Regions from separate parts of the Klebsiella sp. I138 genome, predicted to be linked through region 1. Evidence: predicted binding sites of a transcription regulator. Region 1 holds the regulator's gene; the other holds the start of a gene.

What was found. Region 1 encodes PhoB, which activates phosphate uptake and scavenging genes when phosphate is short. Its sites were predicted from a motif close to CTGTCATAAAACTGNCNNAT; they were not measured.
Region 2: kdgR (DNA-binding transcriptional regulator KdgR) is a predicted target of PhoB. The motif match lies at 7,547-7,566, and genes of this name have one in related genera.

What each region holds. Positions count from the first base shown of each region.
Region 1 is NZ_CP180447.1:2,947,431-2,962,902, forward strand. It holds gene fba (class II fructose-1,6-bisphosphate aldolase) at 1-628, shown strand, start outside; gene ACMYSK_RS13770 (amidohydrolase) at 716-2,584, opposite strand; gene ACMYSK_RS13775 (antibiotic biosynthesis monooxygenase) at 2,609-3,154, opposite strand; gene ACMYSK_RS13780 (hydrolase) at 3,339-3,980, opposite strand; gene ACMYSK_RS13785 (LysR substrate-binding domain-containing protein) at 4,318-5,220, shown strand; gene malZ (maltodextrin glucosidase) at 5,211-7,034, opposite strand; gene proY (proline-specific permease ProY) at 7,170-8,543, opposite strand; gene brnQ (branched-chain amino acid transporter carrier protein BrnQ) at 8,668-9,987, opposite strand; gene phoR (phosphate regulon sensor histidine kinase PhoR) at 10,571-11,866, opposite strand; gene phoB (phosphate response regulator transcription factor PhoB) at 11,888-12,577, opposite strand; gene sbcD (exonuclease subunit SbcD) at 12,787-13,989, shown strand; gene sbcC (exonuclease subunit SbcC) at 13,986-15,472, shown strand, end outside.
Region 2 is NZ_CP180447.1:720,822-736,293, forward strand. It holds gene ACMYSK_RS03290 (MlaD family protein) at 1-185, opposite strand, end outside; gene yebS (membrane integrity lipid transport subunit YebS) at 154-1,437, opposite strand; partial or broken gene ACMYSK_RS03300 (GAF domain-containing protein) at 1,570-2,083, shown strand; gene proQ (RNA chaperone ProQ) at 2,165-2,839, shown strand; gene prc (carboxy terminal-processing peptidase) at 2,859-4,907, shown strand; gene htpX (protease HtpX) at 5,144-6,025, shown strand; gene ACMYSK_RS03320 (MFS transporter) at 6,107-7,480, opposite strand; gene kdgR (DNA-binding transcriptional regulator KdgR) at 7,658-8,449, shown strand; gene ACMYSK_RS03330 (YobH family protein) at 8,517-8,756, opposite strand; gene mgrB (PhoP/PhoQ regulator MgrB) at 8,916-9,059, shown strand; gene ACMYSK_RS03340 (YebO family protein) at 9,134-9,418, shown strand; gene ACMYSK_RS03345 (DUF2627 domain-containing protein) at 10,057-10,173, shown strand; gene cspE (transcription antiterminator/RNA stability regulator CspE) at 10,214-10,423, shown strand; gene ftsI (peptidoglycan glycosyltransferase FtsI) at 10,669-12,360, shown strand; gene rlmA (23S rRNA (guanine(745)-N(1))-methyltransferase) at 12,422-13,216, shown strand; gene mntP (manganese efflux pump MntP) at 13,220-13,786, opposite strand; gene ACMYSK_RS03370 (DUF986 family protein) at 14,203-14,661, opposite strand; gene ACMYSK_RS03375 (PTS mannose transporter subunit IID) at 14,716-15,472, opposite strand, start outside.

The DNA.
Region 1 (15,472 bases):
GGTCGCACTGCATCTCGATCACGGGACAACGCGTGAGGCTTGCGAAGCGGCTATCGAAGCCGGGTTCAGCTCAATTATGTTTGATGGTTCCCATCTGCCGTTTGCGGAAAACCTGGCTATCACCCGCCATCTGGTTGAACTGGCGCACAGCAGAGGCATATCGGTTGAAGCCGAGCTGGGGACCATTGCCGGAAGTGAAGACGGTATCGTGAATTCCGAGGTTATCTATGCCGACCCGCAGGAGTGTTACACTCTGGTCAGCGAAACGCAGGTGGACTGCCTTGCCGCGGCACTCGGTTCAACACACGGGCTTTATAAAGGGAAAGCGAAACTTGGATTTACTGAAATGAAAGCGATATCCGAACTGGTGAAAGTGCCATTGGTGCTGCACGGCGGAACCGGTATTGCCGATGAGGATATGCGAAAAGCGATTGCCTGCGGTACGGCTAAAATTAACGTCAACACCGAAAATATGTACGCCTGGTGTGAGGCCGTGAAGGCGTTATTTGCCGCCGATAATAGCCACGACATAAACGATCCACGCAAAGTTATCCGGCAAGGCCTGCTGCCCGTACGCGAGATGATCGCCCGCCGTATTCAGCTATTTGGCTCTCAGAACCGGGGCTAAGCCCGGAGCGCGAATACCACGCCCGGTAGATAACCGTACGACGCAACCCCCGGCAAACTCGCCGGGGGTGCGCATCATGTACCAGGATTAAAACGCGAAGCAGGAGCAGCCCAGCGCCCCCCAGAATGCCCGGTCGTCAGAAACCGGCACCGACGATTTACGCGCAATATCATGCTGATGGCCGTGAACGTCGCAGCTGCCGCAGCACTGATGCATCTGCACTATCGCACCAATTTTCGCCGCCGCAGGCGGAGCGGAACGATAGTGACCGGGCACCTTCACAACCGGAGACCAATCCGGCAAGACGGGAATTGACGGCGGTGCCAGCGGTGAGAAATGCCCCGCGGCATAGACCACTTTGCCGTCCACGACTGTCAGTACCGACTCGATACCTTTGATTTCCTCTTCCGGCACGCTGAAATAGTCCTTGGACAGCACCACCAGGTCGGCCAGTTGATCTTTCTCAATACGTCCTTTTTTACCTTGTTCACTGGAGAACCAGGCGCTGCCCGCCGTCCATAGCTCCAGTGCCACATCGCGCGGCAGACGATTACTCTCGTCATACATGGCCATACCGCCCACGGTACGCCCGGACACCAGCCAGTAGAGCGCGGTCCACGGGTTGTAGCTCGCGACGCGCGTTGCATCGGTCCCCAGTCCCACCGGTACCTCCAGCTCCAGCATTTTCGCCACCGGCGGCGTATGCTTGACGGCATCTTTGCCATAGCGATCGACAAAGTATTCGCCCTGGAAAGCCATCCGGTGCTGTACCGCGATCCCGCCGCCGAGCGCCTTCACGCGCTCAATATTACGTTCGGTAATCGTCTCTGCATGGTCAAAGAACCAGTGCAGGCCGTTAAACGGAATATCGCGGTTCACCTTCTCAAAAACGTCCAGCATCCGGCTGATAGACTCATCGTAGGTAGCATGCAGGCGGAACGGCCAGCGGTGCTCGACAAGATGGCGCACCACCCGTTCCAGCTCATCTTCCATCCCTTCAGGGAGGTCAGGGCGCGGCTGCAGGAAATCTTCAAAATCCGCCGCCGAGAAGACCAGCATTTCACCGGCGCCGTTGGCGCGGAAGAAGTCGGTTCCCTGCCCTGGCTTCAGCATATCGGTCCAGCGCTCGAAATCATCCAGCTCCTGTTTTGGCCGCTGGGTAAACAGGTTATAGGCAATGCGCACCGTCATCTGATCTTGCGCATGCAGCTGTTCAATAATTTCATAATCTTCCGGGTAGTTCTGGAAACCGCCCCCGGCGTCAATTGCGCTGGTCAGACCGAGCCGGTTCAGCTCACGCATGAACTGGCGCGTCGAATTAACCTGTAGCTCCAGCGGCAGCTTCGGCCCTTTCGCCAGGGTTGCGTAGAGGATCATCGCATTCGGTTTAGCGATCAGCATCCCGGTCGGGTTGCCGTGGCTATCGCGAACGATTTCGCCGCCGGCAGGATCCGGCGTCTCTTTGGTGTAGCCTACGGCCTTCAGCGCCGCACGGTTCAGCAGCGCGCGATCGTAGAGATGCAGGACAAATACCGGCGTATCCGGCGCCGCCTCGTTTAACTCCTCAAGGGTTGGCATGCGCCGCTCAGCGAACTGAAACTCGCTCCAGCCGCCAACGACACGCACCCATTGCGGAGACGGCGTACGATCGGCCTGATCTTTCAGCATTCGCAGCGCGTCCACCAGTGACGGCACGCCTTCCCAGCGCAGTTCAAGATTATAATTCAGCCCACCGCGGATCAGATGCAGGTGGGAATCGTTCAGGCCAGGGATCACCGTATGGCCTTGCAGATCGACGATCTGCGTCCCTTCCGCAGCAAAACTCATGATCCGATCGCCGCTGCCGGTGGCGAGGATCTTACCGTTGGCGATAGCGATCGCCTCAGTCAACGGGTTTGTACGGTCGAGAGTATGAATTCGGCCATTGGTGAGGATCAGTGTGGCAGTTTGCGACATAACGCTCTCCTTCAGGAGGCTGACTCAGTTTTTCTTTAACCAGCCAGCAAACAGACGGGTCACGATGGGCATCCAGAACCAGACCACCAGCGCGACCACACAGGCATCATTAATCAAATGCAGCAGCAAGCTTCCCTTTAACGAGGGAAGGAACATCCCGGTCAGCCAGGGCACCAGGTTGGTGCTGGGAAAGATCACCAGCAGCGTAATCAGAAACTGCTTCCAGCGCAGCGGCTGGCGCACGTTCGCTGCCGGCGGAGTAAACCAGAATGCCGGTTCAGTCCGGACTTCCGTGCGGTCGCCCTCATTAAGCAGCGGCGCAATTTCCGCCACCAGTTCGCGGCGCGTTTGCGACTGCGTCCAGGCATAGAGGTGTTCAATGGTGTCAAAACGAATAATGACGCTCCATAAATTCTGCCCGGCGGGGGGGCGAATCACGTTAGCGCCAAGATGGCCGGGAAACTCCGCCGCAATTGGCATAATTTTACCCAACCATTGCTCATAGCGTTCCCCGTGCTCGGGGTCGAGCATATGGCTTATGACCAGGGTCACCGATTTCTGTTGCGTCATGACCGGGCTCCTTGCTGCAGGCAAATGGCGGGATTTGCCGCCATTTGCCATAAAAGACAATACACAAAATCATTCATGCTACGTCGAGGCGACAAGATTGTACGTCCCTGGCCACTTGCGTAAATCAGTCACCGGGGCGGGCAAACGAAGCCAACAAAGAGGCAGCCTGAAGGATGAAGTGTATTTAGGCTTTACGTTCCGGCGCGCCGTGCACCATGGTATAGGCATAATCGACGCCCATGCCGTAAGCACCGCTGTGTTCGCGAACCAGATCCATGACCGCGTCATAAGTCTCTTTGCGTGACCAGTCGCGCTGGTATTCCAGCAGTACCTGCTGCCAGGTCACCGGCACGGCACCGGCCTGTACCATCCGGTCAATTGAGCGTTCATGAGCGTCAACGGAAGTGCCGCCGGAGGTGTCGGTCACCACGTAAACTTCAAATCCTTCCTCCAGCGCCATCAGCGCCGGGAAGGTCAGGCACACTTCGGTCCACAGCGCAGAAATAATCAATTTCTTACGTCCGGTGGCTTTTACCGCCTTAACAAAAGCGGCATCTTCCCAGGAGTTCATCGACGTACGTTCAATCGGTTTTACCTGCGGATGGACCGCCAGTAATTCTGGCCAGATATAACCACTAAAGCTTTTCGTTTCAACGGAAGTATAAATAACCGGAACATTAAAAATTTTGCCGGCTTTTGCCAGGGCAACGGTGTTGTTTTTCAGCGTCTGGCGGTCAATATTGGCAACGCCAAACGACATTTGAGGCTGATGGTCAATAAAAATCAGAGCAGAATTGGTTGGGTCGATCAGTTCCCGAATAGACATGACATACCTTCTTAATCAATGAGTTAAAGAGATATAAAACAAGCTTCTGTGGGTCTGGATCGTGACGGATAAAGCATGCTGAGTATAGTCAGTTATTTCTAATGAGTTATTAAAGAAATTCTCTGTGCTATTTCAATATTAATAAGCTACAGGCGATGAATTTCGGGCTGTATAAAGGCAGCAACACAGGTATATGGCGGACACCGGCATAAAAAATCAGCTATCTGGTTAACGTTGCTTATCAAAAATTTGCGCGAAAGGGTTCTAAATTATTCACTGGCATTGACCATCCAGCTTCGGTAAAACTGAGTCACCTTTTTTTACCGGTAAGTAATTGATGCGTTTAAACCTTGATGTGCTGTTAATTCTGGATGCGTTAGAGACCCATGGTTCTTTCGCCACCGCCGCAGAGTCGTTGTATAAGACCCCTGCCGCCCTGAGCTATATGATCCAAAAGCTGGAAAACGATCTGGATATTACCCTGCTGGATCGCAGCGGCCATCGGGCGAAATTTACCGATACCGGTAGAATGGTGCTGGAAAAGGGGCGTTTGTTGATCAACGCCGCAAAAGATCTGGAAAAGCAGGCCGTGCAGCTGGATGCCGGCTGGGAACGGGATCTGGATATCGCACTCGATGCGTCTTTCCCTTTTGAACGCTTACTGCCGCTGATCGACGCTTTTTACGCGCAAAACCCACAAACCCGGCTCAATTTTACCCATCACACCCTGGCCGGCTCCTGGGAGGAACTGACCCGCAACGGCGCAGATATTATTCTTGGCGCCATCAACGAACCGCCCACCTCCGCCGAATGGTCGTGGAAAATGGCCGGTACGCTGGATAACGTCTTCGTTGTCGCCCCCGGTCACCCATTGGCGGAGACGACGCAGCCGCTCGGCAACAAGCAGCTGAGCCTGCATCGCGCGGTGGTGATCAGCGATAGCGCCCGCTATTGCCATCCGCTCAACAGCAACCTCCTCACTGAACAACCGCAAATTCGCGTCGACGATTTTGCCAGTAAGGTGGCGCTGCTGCGCGCCGGACTGGGCTGCGGTTTTTTACCTCGCCATATCGCTCAGCCGTGGCTGGAGAACGGAGAGCTGATAGAAAAGCCCGTCCTCTCCTGCCGCGAGAAAGATCTCACCTATATCGCCTGGCGTAGCGATAACGACGGCCTTGCCCAGCGCTGGTGGCGGGAAGCGATTCTCCAGGACTCGTTCCTCAGCCCGCTCTATTCCTGACGGCTAAACCAGACGCTGGCGGAAATAGCCGGCAGCGTTAGCACGCCATCGTGCAGCGTGCCGGCTCCCTCTTTCACCTGCCATTCACTAACGTCCAGCAGCGGCGAATCTTCCACTACCACTTCACAGGCTTCGCCGCGGTTGATGGCGACCAGCACGCGCAGCTGCTTATACACGCGAGCAAACACCACCACGTTCTCTTCGGCATAAATCACCTGGCAGCCACCGTAGCGTAATGCCTTATTGGCTTTGCGCAGCTTCGCCATCCGCTTGTACAGCCCCAGCAGCGCAGTGTCCTGCAGAGCGGGATCCCACGGGAAGGGTTTGCGGCAGAAAGGATCGTTGTTGCCATCGACGCCGACTTCATCACCGTAGTAGATACACGGTACGCCCGGCCAGCAGAACAGCCATACTACCGCCAGCGGCAGGCGCGCAACATCTTTGCCCAGCAGCGACTTAAATCGCGCGGTATCGTGGCTGTCGAGCTGGTTAAACATCCGCAGCTGCTGCTGATGCGACAGCCCGGCACGGTAGTTATCCATCCAGGCGACGCAGGTCTGCGCGTCAATTTTCTGCGGGTCATAGGAGATATCGGTATTGGCGAGAAAACCCCACAGCGGGAAAGTAAAACCGCGGTAGTTCATGGCGGCATCTTCGGCATCCGCCTGTAACCACTGACGGGCATCGCCAAAATGTTCGCCAAAAACAAATGCTTCAGGCTGCGTTTGCTTCGCGGCCTCGGTAATACCGGCAATATGGCGCAGGTTGTTACGCGCCCCGCCGCCTTCCCCGAGCATATGCACCACGTCCAGCCGCCAGCCGTCCATACTCCACGGCGCTTTCAACCAGTGGCGAACGATGCTGTCTTCCCCGGCATAGATTTCATTCACCAGACTCTCCGAACGGTAATCCAGCTTAGGCAGGCTGGAGTAGCCCAGCCAGCTATGCGCTTCACCTTCGGCAGAGATGGTGAACCAGTCGCGCCATGGCGAATCGGCATGATGGCACGCCCCGCTGCTGCCGCGCTGATGGCGATCGAACCAGGCGTGAGAATCGCCGGTATGGTTAAACACGCCGTCGAGAATCAGACGCATCCCTTCTCGCTGGGTATTGTGACGCAGACGAATCAGCGCTCCGTCACCGCCAAATTGCGGATCGACGCGACGATAATCTTCGGTATCGTATTTATGCACGCTGGGTGCGACAAAGACCGGGTTCAGGTAGAGAGCGGTCACGCCAAGTTGCTTCAGATACGGCAGTTTTTCGCTGATACCATCCAGATCGCCGCCATAAAATGTCGAACCGCCCGCCTCGCCGGTTAACGGCTCATCCCACGATTTCTGGACAATATCATGCCCGGCGGCGTGGTGGTGATAAACCCGATCTTGCTCTGCTTCCCGCGATTCGCTGCGTGCAAAACGGTCGGGGAAGATTTGATAAAAGACCTGATCGGCCACCCACTGCGGGCCGCTATCCGGCAGATCGACGGCGAACTGTTCCAGTCGCGCCGGTGGAAAACGGTTAAAGCCCTGCGGGGTGAACCAGCGCTGGCGATCCGCCCACAGCAGCTTAAAACTGTAGCGTCGACGCGGCTGGCCGCTGGCAAGATTGATCTCGCCCCGCCATGCGACGACGCCCGGATGCGGCTCCTGCCGCAGTCGGTGCATCGGCAGCGAGAGCTCTTCATTATCTTCTTCCGCCCGCAGCGTTACCCGCTGCGGCAAGTCATCACCGCTTAGCCATAATGTGATAAAGAGTCGTTCCTGCTGCTCCTTAATAAACGGAGCCACAGGCAGGTGCCATGCCTTCAACATCGTCATTCCTCTCTCTTTAGAATGGGCACACCTTGCCACAGCGCACAGGCGTATGACTCATCATCATGGGAATAATTAGGGGAGGATAATGGGGGTGGAGAACGCGCCTGCCAATTCCGACAGGCGCGGGAGAAGTTACTGCGCCTGGGCCAACTGGCGGTCGCGGCGGGTTTTCAGCTTCCAACCGGCCAGCAGCAGAACTATCCACGCAAAACCGACGTACAGCGAGATGCGGGTATCCGGATGGTAGCCAATCAGCGCAATGATAAAGACGAGGAACACCAGCCCCACGGCCGTCGTGGTCACGCCGCCCGGCACTTTAAACTTCAGCGCTTTCGCCTCTTCCGGCGACAGACGACGACGGAAGGCAATCTGCGACAGGAGGATCATAATCCACACCCAGACGGTGGCGAAGGTGGCCAGTGACGCAATCACCAGGAAGACGTTTTCCGGCATGATATAGTTCAGATAGACCGCAAACAGCAGCGCAACGGTCATCACCAGCACCGTCACCCACGGGATCCCACGACGCGAGGTTTTGGCAAAAATCTTCGGTGCGCTGCCCTGCTCGGCCATCCCGTGCAGCATACGCCCCACGCCGAATACGTCGCTGTTAATCGCCGACAGCGAGGCGGTCAGCACCACAAAGTTCAGGATGCTGGCAGCAAACGCAATCCCCATATGCTGGAAAGTCAGAACGAACGGACTGCCGTCAGTCCCCACCTGATTCCACGGATAAATGGACATAATCACGAACAGGGTGCCGACATAGAACACCAGAATACGCATCGGGACCGAGTTAATCGCGCGCGGAATAGATTTCTCCGGGTCTTTCGCCTCGCCGGCGGTAATGCCGATTATCTCTATCCCGCCGTAGGCGAACATCACCATCTGGAGCGACATCACCATGCCCAGCCAGCCGTTGCTGAAGAAGCCGCCGTTGCTCCAGAGATTATGGATGCCGGTAGGCTGACCACCGTTACCGATCCCCCAGATAATAATGCCGAAGCCAGCAATAATCATGATGATGATGGTGGCGACTTTAAAGAACGAGAACCAGAACTCCAGCTCGCCGAAGACTTTAACGCTCATCAGGTTAACGGCGCAGATTATCAGCACCACGCTCAGCACCCAAATCCAGTGCGGCACCGTCGGGAACCAGACGCCCATATAGATGCCGAACGCCGTCACGTCGGCAATCGCGACAATCAGAATTTCAAAACAATAGGTCCAGCCGGTGATATAGCCCGCCAGCGGGCCGAGATAATCCTGCGCGTAGCGTGAAAATGAGCTGGCGGCGGGGTTATGTACCGACATTTCCCCCAGCGCGCGCATGATGATGTACGCCGCAACACCGCCGATAATATAGGCCAACAGAACGCTCGGGCCGGCCATTTTAATGGCGTCAGCCGAACCATAGAACAGGCCGGTACCAATTGCGGATCCCAGCGCCATAAAGCGGATATGCCGGGTACTTAGCCCGCGCTTAAGTGTGTTACTACTTTCCATCGTATTCCATGCCGTTTTTCTCTTTGGGCCTTCGCAGGGGCAAAGTCCCAAAGAGGATTACCTAAAAAACAAAAAACCACGGGACCCGAAGCCCCCGTGGCTTAACACTGATTAAAACCGTTGGTTAATGCGCGCTGGAAGTCACCTGACGCCCTGCCGCACGGTCCCAGATAACCGCCAGAACCGCCATCACCGCGGTCGGCATCAACCAGGCCAGACCCTGTTCTGCCAGAGGCAAACGCGAGGTCCAGGCCGGCAGGATATCCGCAAACGCCGACGATTTAATGCCGTCAATGATACCAAACATCAGACTGATAAACATGGCCGGCGCAATCACGCGGGACGAATTATGCCACCAGTTACGGGTAAAGCTTAATACCACCAGTGCGATACAAGGCGGATAGATAGCCGTCAGCACTGGAATAGAAATCTGAATCAGATGGCTCAGGCCCAGGTTGGAAACCGCCATCGAGAAAATACCGAGAATAAATACCAGCGAACGATAGGACAGCGGCAGATACTGCGCGAAGAACTCAGCACAGGCGCAGGTCAGGCCAACGGCGGTAACCAGACAAGCGATGAAAATCAGCGCCGCCAGCATAAAGCTACCTGCACCACCGAAGGTGTGCTGGACGTATGCATGCAAAATTGCCGCGCCGTTAGCGGATTGATCGACCAGCGTTGCGCTATCAGAACCCAGGCGGAACAGTGCCAGGTACAGCAGCGTTAAACCGACGCCGGCCATCAAGCCAGCCCAGACGGTGTAGCGGGTCAGCAGGCGCGCTTCGGTCACCCCACGGGAACGCGCGGCGTTAACAATCACGATCCCGAAGACCATCGCGCCAAGGGTATCCATTGTCAGATAGCCGTTGACGAAACCGTTAGAGAACGGGGCGGTACGGTAAGCCTCCAGCGCATTACTGATCGGGCCAGCCGGCCAGACGATTGCCGCAACGGAAAGAATAATCAGGGCAACAATTTTCAGCGGGGCGAGGAAATTCCCCACGGTATCCAGCAGCTTACCCGGATACAAAGAGACCAGAATCACCAGTGCGAAGTAAATCACGCTGTAAATCATCAGCGGCAACGCGCCATCACCGGTCAGCGGGGCAATCCCGACTTCAAAAGAGACCGTCGCGGTACGCGGCGTCGCAAACAGTGGACCGACGGCCAGATAGCAGACCACCGCCAGCAGGATACCGGCAACTTTACCGATAGGCGTACTCAGACTTTCAACGCCACCGCCGACTTTCGCCAGCGCCACGACCGTTAGCACCGGTAAACCCACGGCGGTAATCAGAAAGCCAATAGCGGCGGTCCAGACGTGTTCACCAGCCTGTAAACCTACCATCGGAGGGAAGATAATGTTGCCTGCGCCAACGAACAACGCGAAGGTCATAAAGCCCAACGCGATAATGTCGCGAGATTTTAACTGATGGGTCATAAATTCATTACTGCCTGTGGGTGTGGTGTTGTTAACAAACGGAAAATACCGTGCCTTCCCTTAGGGGATGATACAGCGGCGGTTGCCGGCAAACTCAGCGAGATATGCTCCCGAAGCGGCGTGGGAAAGAATTGTTTTTTGAATTACCACGCAAAAACAGTCTGTCTGCGACTGTATGGGGGGCAATTTAAACGCTTATAACGTTTTAATGCAAGGCGGGATCGCAAAAGCAGATGATTATGCTAAGTCTATTTCACAGACCGGAATTATTGACCATATTGAAGGAAAACCTCCGGCTAATCATGCGAACAAAAAAGCAGCAGACGTTCATTAATTACGCGGGGAAAAAGTGACTGCAAACGAAAATGACCAGCCGAAGCTGGTCATTGGAGATGAATGAAAAACGTCAAAACGATGCCGTTCTGCCATATTCCACCCAATTATAAAAACAAGGAAAATCAATTCATTGATTTTCGGCTGCTCACCACAAAGAAGGAAAAACCACGCTTTTTCCTTCTTTGTCAGCAATCTGAAATGACCAGCCGAAGCTGGTCATTGGCAAGAAATGCTGACAATGGCGCGATCAGGCGCTTTTTTTGGCAATTAAACGTTCCGGGAGTAAGAAACTAAAACGCGTCCCTTTCCCCACCGTACTCTCAATTTCCAGCCGGCTGTCGTGATGATTTACCGCATGCTTCACAATAGCCAGCCCAAGACCGCTGCCGCCGGTTTGCCGCGAACGGGCTTTATCCACGCGATAAAACCGCTCGGTCAGGCGCGGGATATGCTCCGGCGCAATTCCTGGCCCATTATCCTCAACGCTAAACAGCGCGCCATGGGGCGCACGCTGCCAGCTGACGGTAATCTCCGTCCCTGCCGGCGTATGGTTGATCGCGTTATACACCAGATTGGACATCGCGCTGCGCAGCTGCTCTTCATTACCTAGCACCTGCAGGCTCTCATCGACGTGGAAGTGGATCGTCTGCTTCTGCTGGCTGAGCGTCTGCGCTTCGCGCTCCACCACCCGTAGCATCATCGGCACATCGATTTTGTCATTCATCGCCAGCGTCGGCGCCGCTTCAATCCGCGACAGCGTCAGCAGCTGCTTGACTAACCCCTCCATGCGCTGGGTCTGCTCGCGCATCGTATGCAGCGCTTTTTCGCGCGTCATCCCTTCCAGCACCTGCTCCTGCATCATCTCAAGATAGCCCTGCAGCACCGTCAACGGCGTGCGAAGCTCATGGCTGACGTTGGCAAAAAAGTTTCGCCGTGCGCCCTCCAGCTGGTGCATCTGCGTGACATCACGCGCCACCATCAGCCACTGTTTGTCGCTGTAGGGCATCACGCGGATTTCCAGATGACGAGACGTATTGAGGACGAGATTAAGCGGTTTTGTGAAATCCCTGTTTTTGAGGTAGTTCGCGAATTCAGGGTAGCGCAGAAGATTGAGAATGTTTTGTCCGCTGTCGTCCGGCCAGCGCAGATTGAGGATCTGCTGAGCCAGACCATTACACCAGAAGATGGCGCCCTCCTCCGTCGTCAACACCACCGCATCGGGCAAAGACTCCGCCCCGCTACGAAAGCGTTTGATCAGACTGCCCAGTTCGCGTCGGCGCTTTTTATTGCGCATCTGCATCTGGTGGAGGCCGTACAGCAGCGGTTCCCAGCTGCCGCTTCCCGGCGGAGGTGTCATGCTGCGGTCAACCCACAGCCACCATGAAAGACGTAATAAATTCCAGAAATGCCAGATGAGAAGTCCGGTTACTGCCGCCAGCAAAAACCACGGCAGATAACCCACCACCGCCCCGAGAATCAGGGCCGGGATACAACATAAGAAAAGCTCAAGCGCCAGCCTTTTCCATGACAGCCGTTCCAGCACGGTTCACACTCCTGTCGAGATTCAGAAACGGGCGGAGAAACGATATCCTGTGCCACGGACCGTTTGCACCATCCGGTCATGGCCGCTATGTTCCAGCGCTTTACGCAGACGACGAATATGCACATCCACCGTTCTGTCTTCTACATACACATTCGTTCCCCAGACGTGATTCAGCAGCTGTTCGCGGCTGTAGACACGTTCCGGGTGGGTCATAAAGAAGTGTAATAATTTAAACTCCGTCGGCCCCATATCCAGCGGACTTTCACCGGTCATCACGCGATGCGAGGAAGGATCAAGGCTAAGCCCTTGCATTTCAATCACTTCTTCAACCGCCATCGGCGAAATTCGGCGCATTACGGCTTTGATGCGCGCCACCAGCTCTTTCGGCGAGAAAGGCTTGGTGATGTAATCATCGGCGCCGGTTTCCAGACCACGTACGCGGTCTTCTTCTTCACCCCGCGCGGTCAGCATGACGACCGGAATATCGCGGGTCATCGCTTCACGCTTGAGCAGCTTGATAAACTGCAGACCCGATCCGCCCGGCAGCATCCAGTCGAGGAGAATCAAATCAGGCCAGGGTTCATTGAGTTGATTCACCGCACTGTCATAATCTTCCGCCTCGACGGGCTGAAAGCCGTTTTGCTCCAGAACAAAGCAGACCATTTCGCGGATCGGAGCTTCATCTTCAACGACCAGAATTCTTCTCGCCATTATTTACCCTGTATTTTTTAGCCATCAGTATAGAGTGCGGCGTCATTATGCGTCAGTTTTGTGACAGATTTATGAAAAAAATGACCGTCATATGATAGCGGATTTTGAATAATGACAAGGAGTAACACTCAATCCTGAAAGTGTTAAAGGGGCAACGCGACGGATGACATGTATATAATGCGCTAATGCTTTTTCGCCAGGGAATACTTATGCGCATCATCCATACCTCTGACTGGCACCTTGGCCAGAACTTTTACAGCAAAAGCCGCGCCGCCGAACATTCGGCCTTTCTCGACTGGCTGCTGACCAGTGCGCAGGCGCACGAGGTCGATGCCATTATTGTCGCCGGCGACATCTTTGATACCGGCTCGCCGCCAAGCTACGCCCGCGAGCTGTACAACCGCTTTGTCGTTCAGCTTCAGCAAACCGGCTGTCAGCTGGTGGTGCTGGCGGGCAACCACGATTCGGTGGCCACGCTGAACGAATCCCGCGATATTCTGGCCTTTCTGAAAACCACGGTGGTGGCCAGCGCCGGCCATGCCCCCTTTATTCTGCCACGGCGCGACGGCACACCCGGCGCCGTATTTTGCCCGGTGCCTTTCCTGCGCCCGCGCGAGCTGATCACCAGCCAGGCCGGCCACTCCAGCGGCGAAAAGCAGCAGCAATTGTTGAGCGCCATCAGCGACTATTATCAACAGCAGTATGAAGAAGCTTGTGCCCTGCGCGGCGATCGTCCACTGCCAATCGTCGCCAGCGGCCACCTGACCACCGTCGGCGCCAGTAAAAGCGACGCGGTTCGCGATATCTACATCGGCACGCTGGAGGCCTTTCCCGCCAGCCATTTCCCGCCCGCAGATTATATTGCCCTCGGCCATATTCACCGGGCGCAGAAGATCGGTGGCTGCGAGCATATTCGCTACAGCGGCTCGCCCATCGCCCTCAGCTTTGACGAGACGGGGAAAAGCAAAAGCGTCAATCTGGTGACCTTCACCGACGGGCATCTGACGGAGGTTTGCCCTCTGACAGTGCCGGTGACGCAGCCTCTGGCAGTGCTGAAAGGCGATTTTGCCAGCATCAGTGAACAGCTCACGCAGTGGCAGGATAGCCCACAGCAGCCCGTCGTCTGGCTGGACATCGAAATTACCAGCGACGAATATCTGCATGATATTCAGCGAAAAATTCAGGCCCAGACCGAAGATCTGCCGGTGGAAGTACTGCTGGTACGCCGCAGCCGTGCCCAGCGTGAACGTATCCTGGCGGGTGAGCGGCGGGAAACGCTGAGCGAACTGCAGGTTGAGGAGGTGTTTGAACGCCGCCTGGCGCTGGAAACGCTGGAAGAGACGCAGCAGGAGCGCCTGAAGCAGCTGTTCAACGAAACGCTGCATAGTCTGAACGGTGAGGAGCATCTGTGAAAATTCTGAGTTTGCGCCTGAAAAATATCAACTCGCTCAAAGGCGAATGGAAAATCGACTTCACCGCGGAGCCTTTCGCCAGCAACGGGCTGTTCGCCATTACCGGCCCTACCGGCGCCGGGAAAACCACTCTGCTGGATGCCATCTGCCTCGCGCTGTATCACGAAACGCCCCGCCTGAGCAGCGTGTCGCAATCGCAAAACGATCTGATGACCCGTGATACCGCCGAGTGTCTGGCGGAGGTGGAATTTGAGGTCAAAGGGACGGCCTATCGCGCCTTCTGGAGCCAGAACCGCGCCCGCAATCAGCCGGAGGGTAACCTACAGGCCCCGCGCGTTGAGCTGGCCCGCTGCGATGACGGGCAGATCATCGCCGACAAAGTCAAAGATAAGCTCGAACTTACCGCCTCGCTCACCGGGCTGGATTACGGCCGTTTTACCCGTTCAATGCTGCTTTCGCAGGGCCAGTTTGCCGCCTTCCTCAATGCCAAACCCAAAGAGCGCGCCGAGCTGCTGGAAGAGCTAACCGGTACCGAAATCTACGGCCAGATATCAGCCCAGGTGTTTGAAAAACATAAGATCGCCCGCAACGAACTGGAGAAGCTCCAGGCCCAGGCCTCCGGTGTCCTGCTCCTGAGCGATGAGCAGCAGCAGGCGCTTCAGCAAAGTTTGCAAGCACTTACTGATGAGGAGCGCCAGCAGCTCAGCGAGCAAGCGCGCCTGCAAACGGCGCAGCAGTGGCTGCTGCGCCAGCAGGAATTAAGCGCAGAAGCTGCTCAGGCCCAGGCCAAATTGCAGGACGCACAGCAGGCGCTGGAGCAGGCCCAGCCGCAGCTCACCACACTGCTCAACGCGCAGCCCGCAGAGCAGCTTCGTCCGCTGTGGACCCGGCAACAGGAGCAGACGGCCGCCCTGGCGCAAACCCACCGCCAGGTGGAAGAAGTAAATACTCGCTTACATGACCGACTGCGGCTACGTGCGGGGATTCGCCTCGCCGCATGTCAGCAGATGACGCGCCTACAGGACGCCCATCATGCGCTCAGCATCTGGCTTAAAGAGCATGACAGCTATCGACTGTGGGGAACCTCGCTGGCGGGATGGCGGGCGGCCTTCCAGCAACAGGCTCGCGATGAACAGCTGCGCTGCGCAGTACAACAGCGGCTAACGGAAACCGCCCGTAAGCTGGATGAACTGCCACCTGCGGCGCTGACGCTGAATGCAGAACAGGTCACCGCCAGCCTGGCACAGCACACCGCTGCCCGCCCGCTGCGCCAGCAGCTTTCCACGCTGCATGGCCGACTGCTGCCTCTCCGTCAGCGTCAGCAGCAACTGCAAACAACCGAGCAGGCTCGCCGTCAGGAGCAGGAGAAGCTGGAAACAACCCTGGCCCAGCGCCGCCTGGCGTACAAAGAGAAAAATCAGCAGTTCAGCGATGTGAAGGCCATTTGTGAGCTGGAAGCACGTATTGCCGGACTGGAGGAAGA
Region 2 (15,472 bases), 2.2 Mb from region 1:
CCCGGGACAATCCCGTTGGCCGACTGGAAGTCGATGGTAATCGTCGTACCGCGATCGTTATAGCTGGTCCAGATTAGCCAACTGGCAATCATGAGCGCTATCACCGGCAGCAGCCAAAATGGCGAGATGCGACGTTTGGTTTTGATTCTGGCTTCAGTCGGTGAAGCGGGCGTTTCCTGACTCATGTGCGTCCCAAAGTAAGCGGCTGTCCAGCCATTCAACAGCAAGGATAGTTAATATTACCGCGGCCCCGAAATATACCGCAGCGGGTCCCATCGTAAAAGCGAGGAGTTGGTCGCGATTAATCAGTGACATGGTTAATGAGATAACAAAAAGATCCAACATTGACCATCGGCCGATCCAGGTAATCAGCCGTAGCAGGATGATGCGAGTACGCAGCCCCTGTTCGCACTTGAATTGTATGCTCACTAATAGCGTAAACAACACAATAACTTTGGTAAATGGCACCAGAATACTGGCGATGAACACCACCGCGGCAATTGCCACGTTGCTGTTGCCCAGGGACATAATACCGGAAAGGATCGTATCATCCTGGCGCGCGCCGTTAACGTAAATAATGGAGATTGGCAGCAGGTTTGCGGGGAGCAGGAATACCACCGAAGCAATCAGTCCGGCCCAGCTTCGCTGCAGGCTTTGCGGCCGCCGATGGTGCAGCGGCGTATGGCAGCGCCGACAGCGCCCGCGAGCATCGCGAAAGCCGGTGTGGTGACAGCCGGTACAAACCTGTAGCGCCGGGTCGGGCCTCAGTGCGGGCCGCTGCGGATAAAAACGCTCCCACAGCTCCTCAACGTTCATATGAATGATTGTCAGAATGCTGAGCAGCGTGAGCGAGATAAAGGCCACAAGCCCGACGCCCGGCTGCAGGAAGGCATAGTCCTGCACTTTGATTGACGCCACGCCGATGCCGACCAGGTAGATATCCAGCATCACCCACTCTTTAAGCTTTTCCAGCATCAGCAGCACCGGGCGTAAATTCATCCCCAGTACGTTACCCAGCCAGAGGTAGGCAATGGAGGTAACCAGCAGTGCCGGTGCGCCAATGGCGCAAAACAGCACCATCGCCGCGGTGAGCGGGTCGCCCTGGCCGGTCATTTGCCAGATGCCCTGGATGACGTTTGCGTCGATACGCACGCCAAGCAGATGCAGACGCAGCAGAGGCTCAGTCCACGCAAACGGCATCAGGAGCATCATGGCAATGGCCATACTGCCAAGTCGTGAAAGAGACCAGTCGCGGCCATCGCGAACTTTCGCGTTGCAGCGGGGACACCATGCGCTTTGATTACGCTTTAGCACCGGCAAGCGAAATAGAACGTCACACTGCGGACAGCGGTGATAATGGGCCTGGGGTAGCGGACTGCTGACCGCACGCACGACCATCTTTTTTGCCGGGGTAATCGGTTGTGTTTTTAGTGGCATTTATTGCGAACAGGAATGAATGTATCTCACTATCTTAACCCAGGAATGAATTCATCTTGAGCCTGAACGCATTTAATGCTTATTTTATTAGGCTGTGCGTGTTTAGCAGTAAGACAACTAAGTGACTATATAATGAACAAAACAGAATTTTACGCGGATCTGAACCGTGATTTTCAGGCATTAATGGCAGGCGAAACCAGTTTTCTGGCTATGATCTCTAATACCAGCGCGCTGCTGTTTGAGCGACTGAGCGAGGTTAACTGGGCAGGTTTCTATCTGCTCGAAGGGGATACGCTGGTTTTAGGACCTTTCCAGGGCAAACTGGCCTGCGTACGGATCCCGGTTGGACGAGGCGTTTGCGGTACGGCCATTGCGCAAAATCGCGTTCAGCGCGTGGAAGACGTTCATGCCTTCGACGGACATATTGCATGTGATGCCGCCAGCAATTCGGAAATCGTCTTTCCGCTGCAGGTGAACAATCAGATTATTGGCGTTCTGGATATCGACAGCATTGCGCATTCCCGCTTCACCGCTGAGGATGAGCAGGGGCTGGCTGAACTGGTCGCACATCTGGAAAAACTCATTTCTGCGACCGATTATCAAAAAATATTCGCCCGCGTCGCAGGATAATCAACGGATAACGTAGCATTTAGCGATGGCGTCATTATAATGACGCCTGTTCATGCCTGCGGCTTGTTGGCTACGTCCGTTGTAATCAGGAAATTTCATGGAAAATCAACCTAAGTTGAATAGCAGTAAAGAAGTTATCGCGTTTCTGGCCGAACGTTTCCCTCAGTGCTTCAGCGCTGAAGGCGAAGCTCGCCCCCTGAAAGTCGGTATTTTTCAGGATCTCGTTGAGCGTGTTGGGGGAGAGATGAATCTCAGCAAAACCCAACTTCGTGCCGCTTTACGTCTTTATACTTCGAGCTGGCGCTATCTGTACGGCGTTAAACCAGGCGCAGTCCGCGTTGACCTTGACGGCAACCCGTGCGGCGAACTGGAAGAGCAGCATGTTGCACATGCTCGCCAGCAGCTTGAAGAAGCAAAAGCTCGCGTTCAGGCGCAGCGCGCAAGCCAGCAGGCTAAAAAGCGCGAAGCCGCCGCTGCTGCGGGTCAGCAGGAAGACGGTACTCGTCGTGAGCGTAAGCCACGTCCACAGGTTCGTCGCAAAGAAGGCACCGAACAGCGTAAGCCGCGTCCAGCCGTTGCGAAAGCACCGCGTGAAGAGCGTCATACCCCTGTTTCAGATCTGACTACGTTAAGCGTTGGCCAGGTTCTGAAGGTGAAAGCAGGCAATAACGCCATGGACGCTACCGTTCTGGAAATCACCAAAGATGGCGTTCGTGTACAGCTGACTTCTGGTATGTCAATGATTGTACGCGCAGAACACCTGGTGTTCTGAAACGGAGGCCGGGCCAGGCATGAACAAATTCTTTAAGCTCACCGCGCTTGCGGGCCTGCTAGCAATAGCAGGCCATGCGTTCGCCGTGGACGATATTACCCGAGTCGATCAAATTCCCGTGCTGAAAGAAGAGCCGCAGCACGCGACGGTGAGCGAGCGAGTGACCTCGCGTTTCACGCGTTCTCACTATCGTCAGTTTGATCTCGACAACGCCTTCTCGGCAAAAATTTTCGACCGCTATCTGAACCTGCTGGACTACAGTCACAATGTCCTGTTAGCCAGTGATATTGCTCAGTTCTCGGCGAAGAAGAATCAAATCGGCGACGAACTGCGCACGGGAAAACTGGACGTTTTTTACGACCTGTATAATCTCGGGCAGAAGCGTCGTTTCGAGCGCTATCAGTATGCGTTGAAGGTGCTGGAACGTCCGATGGACTTTACCGGCAACGATAACTTCAACCTTGACCGCAGCAAATCACCCTGGCCGAAAGACGAAGCCGAGCTTAACGCGTTGTGGGATGCCAAGGTTAAATTTGACCAGTTGAGCCTCAAGCTTACTGGCAAAGATGATAAAGAAATTCGCGAGACCTTAACGCGTCGTTACAAATTTGCCATTCGCCGTCTGGCGCAATCTAATAGCGAAGATGTGTTCTCCCTGGTGATGACCGCCTTTGCCCGCGAGATTGACCCGCATACCAACTATCTGTCCCCGCGTAATACCGAACAGTTCAATACGGAAATGAGCCTGTCGTTAGAAGGGATCGGTGCGGTATTGCAGATGGATGACGACTATACGGTGATCAATTCGCTGGTGGCGGGTGGTCCTGCGGCGAAGAGTAAATCGATCAGCGTCGGCGATCGCATCGTTGGCGTTGGCCAGTCCGGCAAGGGCATGGTTGACGTTATCGGCTGGCGTCTGGATGACGTTGTTGCTCTGATTAAAGGGCCGAAAGGCAGTAAAGTCCGTCTCGAAGTTTTGCCTGCCGGTAAGGGTGCCAAAACCCGTATCGTCACGTTGACCCGTGAGCGAATTCGTCTGGAAGATCGCGCGGTGAAAATGTCGGTGAAAACCGTCGGCAAAGAGAAAGTCGGCGTGCTGGATATCCCAGGGTTCTACGTTGGCCTGACGGACGACGTCAAGGTGCAGCTCCAGAAGCTGGAGAAACAAAACGTCAGCAGCATTGTTATCGATCTGCGTAGCAACGGCGGCGGGGCGCTGACCGAAGCGGTTTCGCTTTCTGGTCTGTTTATTCCTTCTGGTCCGGTCGTTCAGGTTCGTGACAACAACGGCAAAGTGCGCGAAGACAGCGATACCGACGGCGTGGTGTACTACAAAGGCCCGCTGGTGGTGCTGGTCGATCGTTTCAGTGCTTCCGCCTCTGAAATCTTTGCTGCCGCAATGCAGGACTATGGCCGCGGATTGATTGTTGGTGAACCGACCTTTGGTAAAGGCACCGTACAGCAATATCGTTCACTGAACCGGATTTACGATCAGATGCTGCGCCCTGACTGGCCGGCACTGGGTTCTGTGCAGTACACCATTCAGAAGTTCTACCGCATCAACGGCGGCAGTACCCAACGTAAAGGTGTAACGCCGGACATCATGATGCCTACCGGTACCGAAGATCGCGAAACCGGCGAGCAGTATGAAGATAACGCGCTGCCGTGGGATAGCGTCAATGCGGCGACCTACGTAAAATTCGGCGATATGAAGCCGTTTGATCCGGAACTGCTGAAACTGCATGATGAGCGGATCGCCAAAGATCCCGAGTTCCAGTACATCATGAAGGACATTGCTCGTTATAACGCGATGAAAGATAAGCGCTATATCGTTTCCCTGAACTACGCTCAGCGTGAAAAAGAGAACGAAGAAGACGACGCGACGCGCCTGGCGCGGATTAACGACCGTTTGAAGCGCGCAGGTAAGCCGCCGCTGAAGAAACTGGACGATCTGCCGAAGGATTACCAGGAGCCGGACCCGTATCTTGATGAAACGGTCCATATCGCGGTCGACCTCGCGCATCTGGAGAAAGAGATGCCCGCGGTAGAACCGCCGGTCAGCAAATAAGCACCCAACGGGCACATTGATTGTGCCCGTTTTTATTTCCGTCCCCCTCCAGACCGGCCTCGCGTAAAGATACAAAATGTCAACAATCTACCCGGATGTCAGCACGGCGTGACAAAATGTAAAGTTGTGTTTTTCTCGTGACTTAGCGGGGCCTGATCGTTGAAAATTGGCGTTCTACCCATACGATATGGGTAATCGCATAGTGCGTTTTGTTAAATCGAGGTTAAAAGAAAATTATGATGCGAATCGCGCTCTTCCTGTTGACCAACCTGGCAGTGATGGTGGTGTTCGGGCTGGTGCTAAGCCTGACGGGAATACAGTCAAGCAGCATGACCGGGTTACTGATCATGGCGCTGCTTTTTGGTTTTGGTGGTTCGATCGTTTCGCTAATGATGTCGAAATGGATGGCGCTGAAATCAGTGGGTGGGGAAGTGATTGAGCAGCCGCGCAATGAAACAGAACGCTGGCTGATGAACACCGTCGCGCAGCAGGCGCAGCAGGCAGGTATCGGCATGCCGCAGGTTGCCATCTACCACGCACCGGATATCAATGCGTTTGCCACCGGAGCTCGTCGTGATGCATCTCTGGTTGCCGTGAGCACCGGGCTGCTGCAAAACATGAGCCGTGATGAGGCAGAAGCAGTTATCGCCCACGAAATCAGTCACATCGCCAACGGTGATATGGTCACCATGACGCTGATTCAGGGTGTAGTGAACACCTTCGTTATCTTTATCTCGCGCGTTATCGCGCAGATTGCCGCCGGTTTCCTGGGCGGTAACCGGGATGACAGCGAAAGCAGCAACGGTAACCCGCTGATTTACTTTGCCGTGGCTACCGTGCTGGAGCTGGTGTTCGGTATTCTGGCCAGCATCATTACCATGTGGTTCTCGCGTCATCGTGAATTCCACGCGGATGCCGGGTCTGCCAGACTGGTCGGTCGTGAGAAAATGATTGCCGCTCTGCAACGTCTGAAAACCAGCTATGAGCCGCAGGAAGCCAGCAGCATGATGGCGTTCTGTATCAACGGTAAGGCGAAGTCAATGAGCGAACTGTTCATGACTCACCCGCCGCTGGATAAGCGTATTGAAGCGCTGCGCAGTGGGGAATACCTGAAGTAAGGTTGTTTCTGAGAAGATAAAACAAAAATCCGCGGCCTTCGGGCTGCGGATTTTTTTATGGGCGAAGCCCGGCGAGAGTGGCTATTGTCCCGGACGGGGCTGGGTCACACGAAGCCCGCTGACGGCGGCGGCAATCACCGCCAGTCCACCGGCCAGCAGCAGGGCACTGTGTGTGCCGCTGTTGCCCTGCAGATTGAGGAGCAGGGCGACCAGCGCCGCGCCGGTGCTTTGACCGAGCAGACGCGCGGTTCCCAGCATTCCGCTGGCGCCGCCGCTGCGGTGGCTCGGCGCAGAAGAGACAATGGTGTGGTTATTCGGTGACTGGAACAGACCAAAACCGGCGCCACATAGCGCCATACGCCAGATAATATCCAGATCGGAAGGCGACGAGGGCAACAGCGCCAGACCAAACAATCCGCAGGCCATTACCAGTAAACCAATGGCCCCCAGCAATCCCGCATGGACCTTTTCAATCATATAACCCGCCAGCGGTGCCATCACCATGGTGGCTAAGGGCCACGGCGTCAGTAACAACCCGGTTTCTACTTCACTGCGCCCCATCATCGACTGCAAAAAGAAGGGCAGAGAGACCAGCGCCAGCATTTGCGCGCAGAAAGAGCAAATGGAGGTGCAAATAGAAAGGGAAAAAAGCGGAATACGCAGCAGGTCAATTGGCAACAGCGGTACCGGCATTTGCAGCTGGCGGCGAACAAAAAAGAAGCCAATAATCAGCATCGCGGCTACTTCTGCGAGCACAAGCTTCCCGGACTGGCCTTGTGCAAAACCACCGAGGGCGGTGATCAACAGGCCGAAGGTCAGCGCATTCATAATGGCGCTGGGGAGGTCAAAACGGGTAATTTTGCTACGCCCGGTATTGGCCGGCAGGTAGCGCATGGCGAGGATCAGCGAAACAATCCCCAGCGGAATGTTAATAAAAAAGAGCCATTGCCAGGAGGCGACGGAGAGAATAGCCGCCGCAATCGTGGGGCCGGCTGCCGAGGAAACAGCCACCACGAAGGAGTTAATTCCCATCCCGCGGCCAAGAAATCGCTGGGGGAAAATAAGCCGGATCAGCGCCGTGTTGACGCTCATCAGGGCAGCGCCGCCAAGCCCCTGCGCAACGCGTGCGAGGGTCAGCATCTCCAGGGTCTGAGAGAGTGCGCAGGCCAGAGAGGTTAAGGTAAACAGCGCAAGACCGATTTTGTAGATGCGTCGATAACCAAACATATCGCCGAGGAAGGAGAGCGGCAGAAGGGCAATCACAATGGCGATTTGATAGGCGTTGACTATCCAGATCGAGGCGGCCGGTGAGGCATTTAAATCGGTGGCAATGGTCGGCAGAGCCACGTTGGCTATCGCTCCGTCAAGTACCGCCATGGCTAACCCTAGAATGATGGTCAGAATTGCACCGTAGCGCTGCGGTATAGGCAGGCCATCGGAAATGTTTTTATCCATGTTGAGTATGTGTCTTTAGGGTAATTATTCTCTGAGTAATGATTTTAGCATTGATTATTCGGCTGTATGTCGCAGATTTGTAACGATTGAGCAGAAGATCGATTGCGAGGGCCGTGATGCGAATTTATAATAAAAACCGGTTCTAATTTTTATAAAACAGTTACGATGAGGTGATAAATGGCAGTTGCAGATTTGGATAAGCAGCCAGATTCTGTCTCTTCGGTCTTGAAGGTTTTTGGCATTCTGCAGGCGCTTGGTGAAGAGCGTGAAATCGGCATTACCGAACTGTCTCAGCGCGTCATGATGTCAAAAAGCACCGTTTATCGCTTTTTGCAGACCATGAAATCGCTGGGCTATGTGGCTCAGGAAGGCGAATCTGAGAAATACTCTCTGACCCTGAAGCTGTTCGAACTGGGCGCGCGTGCGCTGCAGAATGTCGATCTGGTGCGCAGTGCCGACATCCAGATGCGTGAGCTTTCACGTCTGACGAAAGAGACAATCCACCTGGGGGCGCTGGACGAAGACAGCATCGTCTACATCCACAAAATAGACTCAATGTACAACCTGCGGATGTATTCACGCATCGGTCGCCGCAATCCGCTGTACAGTACCGCGATAGGTAAAGTGCTGCTGGCGTGGCGAGATCGCGCTGAAGTTGAGCAGATTCTGGAAGGTGTGGAATACAAACGCAGCACCGACCGTACCATCACCAGTACTGAAGAGCTGCTCGGCGTTCTGGATCAGGTGCGCCAGCAGGGCTATGGCGAAGATAACGAAGAGCAGGAAGAAGGGCTGCGCTGTATTGGCGTACCGGTCTTCGACCGCTTTGGTGTGGTGATTGCTGGTCTGAGCATCTCATTCCCGACGCTGCGTTTCTCTGAGGAGCGTCTGAACGAATACGTCGAGATGTTACACACGGCGGCGCGTAAAATTTCTGAACAGATGGGGTATAACGACTATCCATTCTGAAAAGAATGACCGTCGGGTATAGGCAGAGCGACAGCAGGAACGCGCTTCCCGCTGTCGCATATTCGCATCACCCTTTGTCGATAACGGTTTCGCTTTTACGTAAAATCGGGCAGTCGGTAAGGCCGATAATACCGCTATCAGAATGAACGTATTGTGCGGTGCTGGTACCGCGAGCGGTCAGATATTTACACTGAAGCCCCAGTCCGGCTGCGTTCTCATTGCTGCCAATCAAGATGCCATAGCCGCTTAATAATATGCCAATCCATACGATAGCCAGTACTACAATGGAACGAATGATTAATCGCATTGTTGCCTCATTGTTTGCTTTATCCCTGCGTTTATTTTGACAGCTACACGTATTGAAACAAGTCTATGATTCCTAAACTTGTCTTTCGTATTACAGTTAGCCACGGTTTAAGATGCTCATGTTATCCTGGAAACATCGAATACTGATGCGGAGAATGGAGTGAAAAAATTACGCTGGGTTTTGCTGATAGTCGTCATAGCAGGGTGTTTGTTGCTGTGGACTCAGATGCTTAACGTAATGTGCGATCAAGATGTACAGTTTTTCAGCGGCATCTGCACAATCAACAAGTTCATCCCCTGGTAAGACATTTTTATTACGACCGATTTTCTTCTGCTCTGCGAGTGGTAGAATGTACGCCTTCTCTTTGAGGTGGTGAAATGAGTGAGTTACTAAATCCTGGGATCTTAAATCTGGCATCGCTGGCACTTTCCGTCGTGCTGCTGCTTGTCGGTTTGTTGTTATGGTTTTTTGTTAATCGCGCAAGTTCGCGCACCAATGAGCAGATTGAACTGCTGCAGGCGTTACTGGACCAACAAAAGCGACAAAATGCGCTACTGCGCCGCCTCTGTGAAGCCAATGAGCCTGAGAAAGAAGAGGTTGCCAAGACTTCAGCGGGAGAAAAGGACGATGACGACTTTATTCGTCTCGTTGCTGAACGGTAACTAACTGACAGGTGTGCACCGGCCAGGTGTGCACCTGAACCAGCGTGGCGCACTATAACTTTTTCTTATCTTTTCTGACCGTTTTGTCACACATATTCCCCCACTTAATGTGTTCCGGCTCGCAATTCTGGCATTGATGTTACTGGGTTTTTAGTTAATCAAATAAAATAATAACATTCTGTTTTAATTGTCTGAAGCAAAAATAGTGTCATTAATGTTTCATGTTTAAATTGTATTATGAATTATATTTATGACGTAATCCTGAGCCCAATTTATATCCCTGTATATCCTCAAGGTATGCCAATTTTCTTCTATAGATATGAGCTTTTATACGCATCGTTATGCACCTGCCTGGCCTCACTCTTCTGAATCCACATCGTTCGAATCCCCTGGCTGCTGGAGCGACTGAAGTTGTTGAGCTATGGTAAAAAAAGTTGCAACCATTGGGTTAACTATATCGCTAATCCTCAGCAAGCAACACGGGCCTTCCCGTGCGGCAAAGGCGCATAAATGTGCAGGTGATCAAATGATTCCCTTATAATTTGTGCGAAGGATCGAGACACGTTTAAAAATGGCTTGCCATTGTTTTCGTAGTATGTGATAACACGTTTCGGGTTAAACGAGGTACAGTTCTGTTTATGTGTGGCATTTTCAGTAAAGAAGTTCTGAGTAAACACGTTGTCGTTGAATACCGCTTCTCTGCCGAACCTTATATTAGTGCCTCATGCAGTAGTGTGTCAGTTTTATCTATGTAAGCGCCTGTGGGCGAAAAAAACAGTCTAAGGAATTTTGCAAATGGCAAAGATTAAAGGTCAAGTTAAGTGGTTCAACGAGTCTAAAGGTTTTGGTTTCATTACTCCGGCTGATGGCAGCAAAGATGTGTTCGTACACTTCTCCGCTATCCAGGGTAATGGCTTCAAAACTCTGGCTGAAGGCCAGAACGTTGAGTTCGAAATTCAGGACGGCCAGAAAGGTCCGGCAGCAGTTAACGTTACTGCTATCTGATTCAAGACCACTCATCTTGTAAGAAAAGCCTCGCCTCTGCGGGGCTTTTTAGTCTTTATTGCAAAACATTTCCATTTCTCCCCTTCCGTCGTGCTTTGTTGCAAAACAACATCCTTATTCGCATAGTTTCGCATTCTGTTTTGCCGATTTTCTGTTAAATCAGAGGGTTGCAAAATAATGCTGGAGCTACGGTGCAAAAGAACAAAAGTAAGTCAGTTGCAAATTTTACCCCTCTTCGTTTTGGGATGCTGTGCGTGGCGATTCTTTGTTGTCTCGGATTGCTGTTAGGGCGCGTGGCCTGGCTGCAAATAATTTCACCGGATAACCTTGTTAAACAAGAAGATATGCGCTCGTTACGAGAAGAGCCCATTGACGTCCAACGAGGCACAATCAGCGACCGTGAAAACCGTCCGCTGGCGGTCAGCGTTCCTGTCAGCGCCATCTGGGCCGATCCGCAGACGATGATGCAGAAAGGGGGAGTAGGCTATGGTCCTCGCTGGCAGGCGATGGCAGAGGCCTTGCATCTCAACCTGGGTGAGCTGGCTAAACGGGTTGAAAGCCACCCGCATATGCGGTTCATTTATCTGGCCCGTCAGGTTAACCCTGAACAGGCTGAATGGATTGATAAGCTCCATCTGCCGGGGATTAACCTGCGCGATGAATCGCGTCGGTTTTATCCAGCGGGTCACGTCGCGGCTAACCTGCTTGGATTTACCAATATCGATAATCAGGGCATTGAGGGCGTTGAAAAGAGTTTTAATGCGCAGCTGACGGGCAAAGCAGGGCGCCGGCTGGTGCGAAAAGACCGTCATGGTCACGTGGTGGAAAATATCACCGAAGTGGCGGCAGTACCCGCACATAATATTCAGCTGAGTATCGACGAACGCCTGCAGACGGTCACCGAAGATGCGCTGGATAATGCGGTAAACTGGAATAAGGCGGAATCTGGCGCGGCGGTGCTGATTAAAATCGACACCGGCGAGATTTTATCGATGGCCAGCTACCCGGACTTCAATCCTAATAACCGTGATGACGCCAAACTGGATGATTTCCGCAACCGCGCCATTAGCGACACGTTTGAACCGGGTTCAACGGTAAAACCGCTGGTGGTGATGACGGCATTGCAGCAGGGGATTGTTCAGCCGGACAGCGTGGTGGATACCCATCCGTTTGTGCTCGATGGCCACCGAATCCGCGATGTTGGCTATTATCCGGAACTGTCGTTGACCGGCATTTTGCAAAAATCCAGCGATACCGGTGTGTCGCATCTGTCGCTGGCGATGCCCGTTCAGCACCTTATCGATACCTACAAAGCGTTTGGTTTTGGTGACCCGACCGGCCTGGGGCTGACGGGCGAAAGCTCGGGCCTGATGCCTCAGCGTCGCTACTGGGGTCAGCTGGATCGCGCCACCTTTGCCTTCGGGTATGGTCTGATGGTAACCCCGCTACAGCTGGCTCACGTTTATGCCACCATCGGCGGTTTTGGTATCGAACGACCGCTGTCCATCACCCGCATCGACCCGCCGGTCATTGGGACGCGGGTGATGCCAGAGCCTGTCGTGCATGAAGTGGAACATATGATGGAGAGCGTGGCGCTGCCGGGCGGGGGCGGAACTAAGGCGGCGGTGCGCGACTACCGCATTGCGGTAAAAACCGGGACGGCGAAAAAGATTGGACCAGACGGCAAATATATCGATAAGTATATTGCCTATACCGCAGGCGTGGCGCCTGCCAGCCATCCTCAGTTTGCGCTGGTGGTGGTGATTAACAATCCGAGCAACGGCGCCTATTACGGCGGGGCGGTCTCCGCGCCGGTCTTTAGCCAGATCATGGGAGATGTGCTGCGACTGGAAAATGTCATGCCGGACGGTATGCCGCAGGGTTCGGAAAATCTGATTGTGATGCATAACGGGGATGCCGCGCCGCCGGCGTTGTAACAGTGGTCTGAAAGGGCGAATAGCGCTACACTTTCGCCCTTTCAGCGACACCGGAGTTGTCATGTCATACAGTTGCCCACTTTGCCACGCGCCGCTTGCCCGCCGTGAAAATAGCTATGTCTGCCCGCAGCGGCACCAGTTCGATCTGGCGAAAGAGGGGTATGTCAATTTACTGCCGGTGCAGTTTAAACGCTCCCGCGATCCGGGCGACAGCGCAGAGATGATGCAGGCGCGGCGGGCGTTCCTCGACGCCGGCCACTATCAACCTTTGCGCGACGCCATCAGCGCGTTTCTATCCACCGCTGCGCCTGACCGTCTGTTGGATATCGGCTGTGGGGAAGGGTATTACACCCATGCGTTTGCCGAGATTGCTGCCCACTGCTGGGGTCTGGATGTCTCAAAATCTGCTATTCGCGCCGCAGCCAGACGCTATCCGCAGGTCAGCTTTTGCGTCGCATCGAGTCAGCGTCTGCCGTTCGACGATGCCAGCCTTGATGCGGTGGTGCGGATTTACGCCCCCTGTAATGCGCAGGAGCTGGCCCGGGTCGTCAGACCCGGCGGATGGGTAATTACCGCGACACCTGGGCCGCAGCATTTGCTGGAGCTGAAAGGGCTGATTTATGATGAGGTGCGTCTGCATGAGCAAAATCATGAAGAGATGGCGGGCTTTACCTTGAGTCAGCAACAGCAGCTGGCTTACCCAATGCAGTTGAGCGGGCTCGAGGCTGAAGCGCTGCTGCAGATGACGCCATTCGCGTGGCGGGCAAAACCGCCGGTGCGTGAAACTCTGCGTGCCCAGGCCACTTTCCGCTGCCAGACCGATTTTATGATCCATTGCTGGCAGCGCGAGGCCTGAGAGTTAACCGGCGAAATGGCTCCAGAGGATCTGGGCGCCAATGCCTATCAGCACAATGCCGCCAAGAATTTCGGCCCGTTTGCCCAGCAGCGGGCCGATAAACCGTCCGACCATAATCCCCAGGGTTGACATCACCAGCGTTGCACAGCCGATCGCCAGCGCGGTAGCGATAATGTTGACCTGCAGGAACGCCAGGCCGACGCCGACGGCCATCGCATCGAGGCTGGTGGCGAAGGCGGTAGTGACCAGCAGCCAGAAACCATGACGGCGGGGAGCTTCACTCGCATCGTCATCGGTCCCGCGGAAACCTTCGATAACCATACGTCCGCCGAGAAATACCAGCAGCACGAATGCTATCCAGTGATTCCATTCCAGCACGAACTGACTGGCGAGCATCCCCATGCCCCAGCCGACAAGCGGGGTGAGTGTTTCGATAGCACCGAAAATCAGCCCGGTACGCAACGCTTCGGAGAATTTAGGTTTGTGTAAGGTGGCGCCTTTACCGATGGAAGCCGCGAAGGCGTCCATGGACATGCCAAAGGCAAGAAGAATCGTAGCGGAAATGTTCATGATTGCGTCCTGACCGGGGAAAATCCATATGACACATCACTACCCCCAGTAAATATACGCGATCCGATAGCCGGGTATCGCGTACAGCGGTGATGTGTCTATGGTCTCGCCTGATTGAACATCTTCTTCAACCCGTACGTGCCACGTTTTGCAACGAGTATGTTGACACGTACATTTCCTGACAGGCAGGAAATCGGCTACTCCCCAACGACGGGCGCAACCTTAACATATTTTTAGAATATAAAACAATAACAGGATTTATTTATTTCAATAACCAAATGATAACGATTTTCATTTGAATTTATGGGTAAATAAATCGTTAAATAATATGGTTGAAGTGAACAAAAGTAATATAGCCATGGCTATATTACTTTTGTCGAAATTTGCTGAAATATAGCGAAGGCTATATTTGTAACTCACTGAGATGAAACGAGAAGTTTGTATATCTTTTCCAGATCGTCGATGTTTCGTACGCGAATAAGCAGGCGCCGTTGTTCTAATTGCATCACCAGTACGCCATCTTCCGATAAATTCATCTCTTTAATTCGCTTATATTCAATCCAGATATTGGCGAAGAAAAAGCCAGTTGGTTTGAAGATGATTTTCGGTGTCCGGATCCAGAACAGATACAGCCCCATTAACGCCAGTGCAGATAATAACCATGTGGTTATTAGCGCGCCGTGGCTAATGATGTTGTTATAAATCAGAATGGCGGTCAGACCGACGAAGATGATCCCGTCAACGCGGCTGCGGCGGAGCAGGGGGATAGCCAGGAGTAGCGGGCCGTTGCGGCGGGGCATAATAAACTGGTCATAAATGGCAAACGCCAGCAGAACAAGAATAAACAGAATCAGCACCAGATCCGTGATTGTCATCCATCCTCCAGTAAAAAAAAACCGGGGGCAAGCCCCCGGCGTACAACAGGATTATTACAGGCCCAGCAGGCCGATAGCGTAGCCGACGATACCGATGACGAAGAAGCCAACGATGATCCACAGGGCGTTAACTTTCTTACGCAGCAGCCACATACAAGCGAAAGTCAGCAGCAGTGGAACCAGGCCAGGCATCAGCTGATCAAGAATGGTCTGCACGGTGGTTACACGAGTCTGCCCATCCTGACCGGTGATTGTCGACACCACCAGCGGGATATTCACGTGCGTCCACTTGTTAACCAAGGCCCCCATGACAAACAGGCCGAGAATTGACGCCCCCTCGGTCAGTTTTTGCAGGAAACCGCCGCCCATATCTTTAACGATGTCGATACCTTTACGGTAGCCGTATGCCACGCCGTAGTAACGGGTCAGCAGACGTACTGCGTTAAACAGGATGAAGAACAGCAGAGGACCCAGCAGGCTGCCGCTCATCGCGATACCTGCACCTAATGCTGCAAATACCGGACGAACGGTACCCCAGAAGATGGGGTCGCCGACGCCGGCCAGCGGCCCCATCAGACCAACTTTGATACCGTTGATGGCACCATCGTCGATCTCTGCGCCGTTAGCACGCTGCTCTTCCATCGCCAGCGTTACGCCAAGAACCGGCGCCGCAACGTACGGATGGGTGTTAAAGAACTCCAGGTGACGTTTAATCGCCTGTTTACGGGCATCGTTGTTCTCCGGGTACAAACGACGAATTGCCGGTACCATCGCGAAGCAGAAGCCCAACGCCTGCATACGTTCAAAGTTC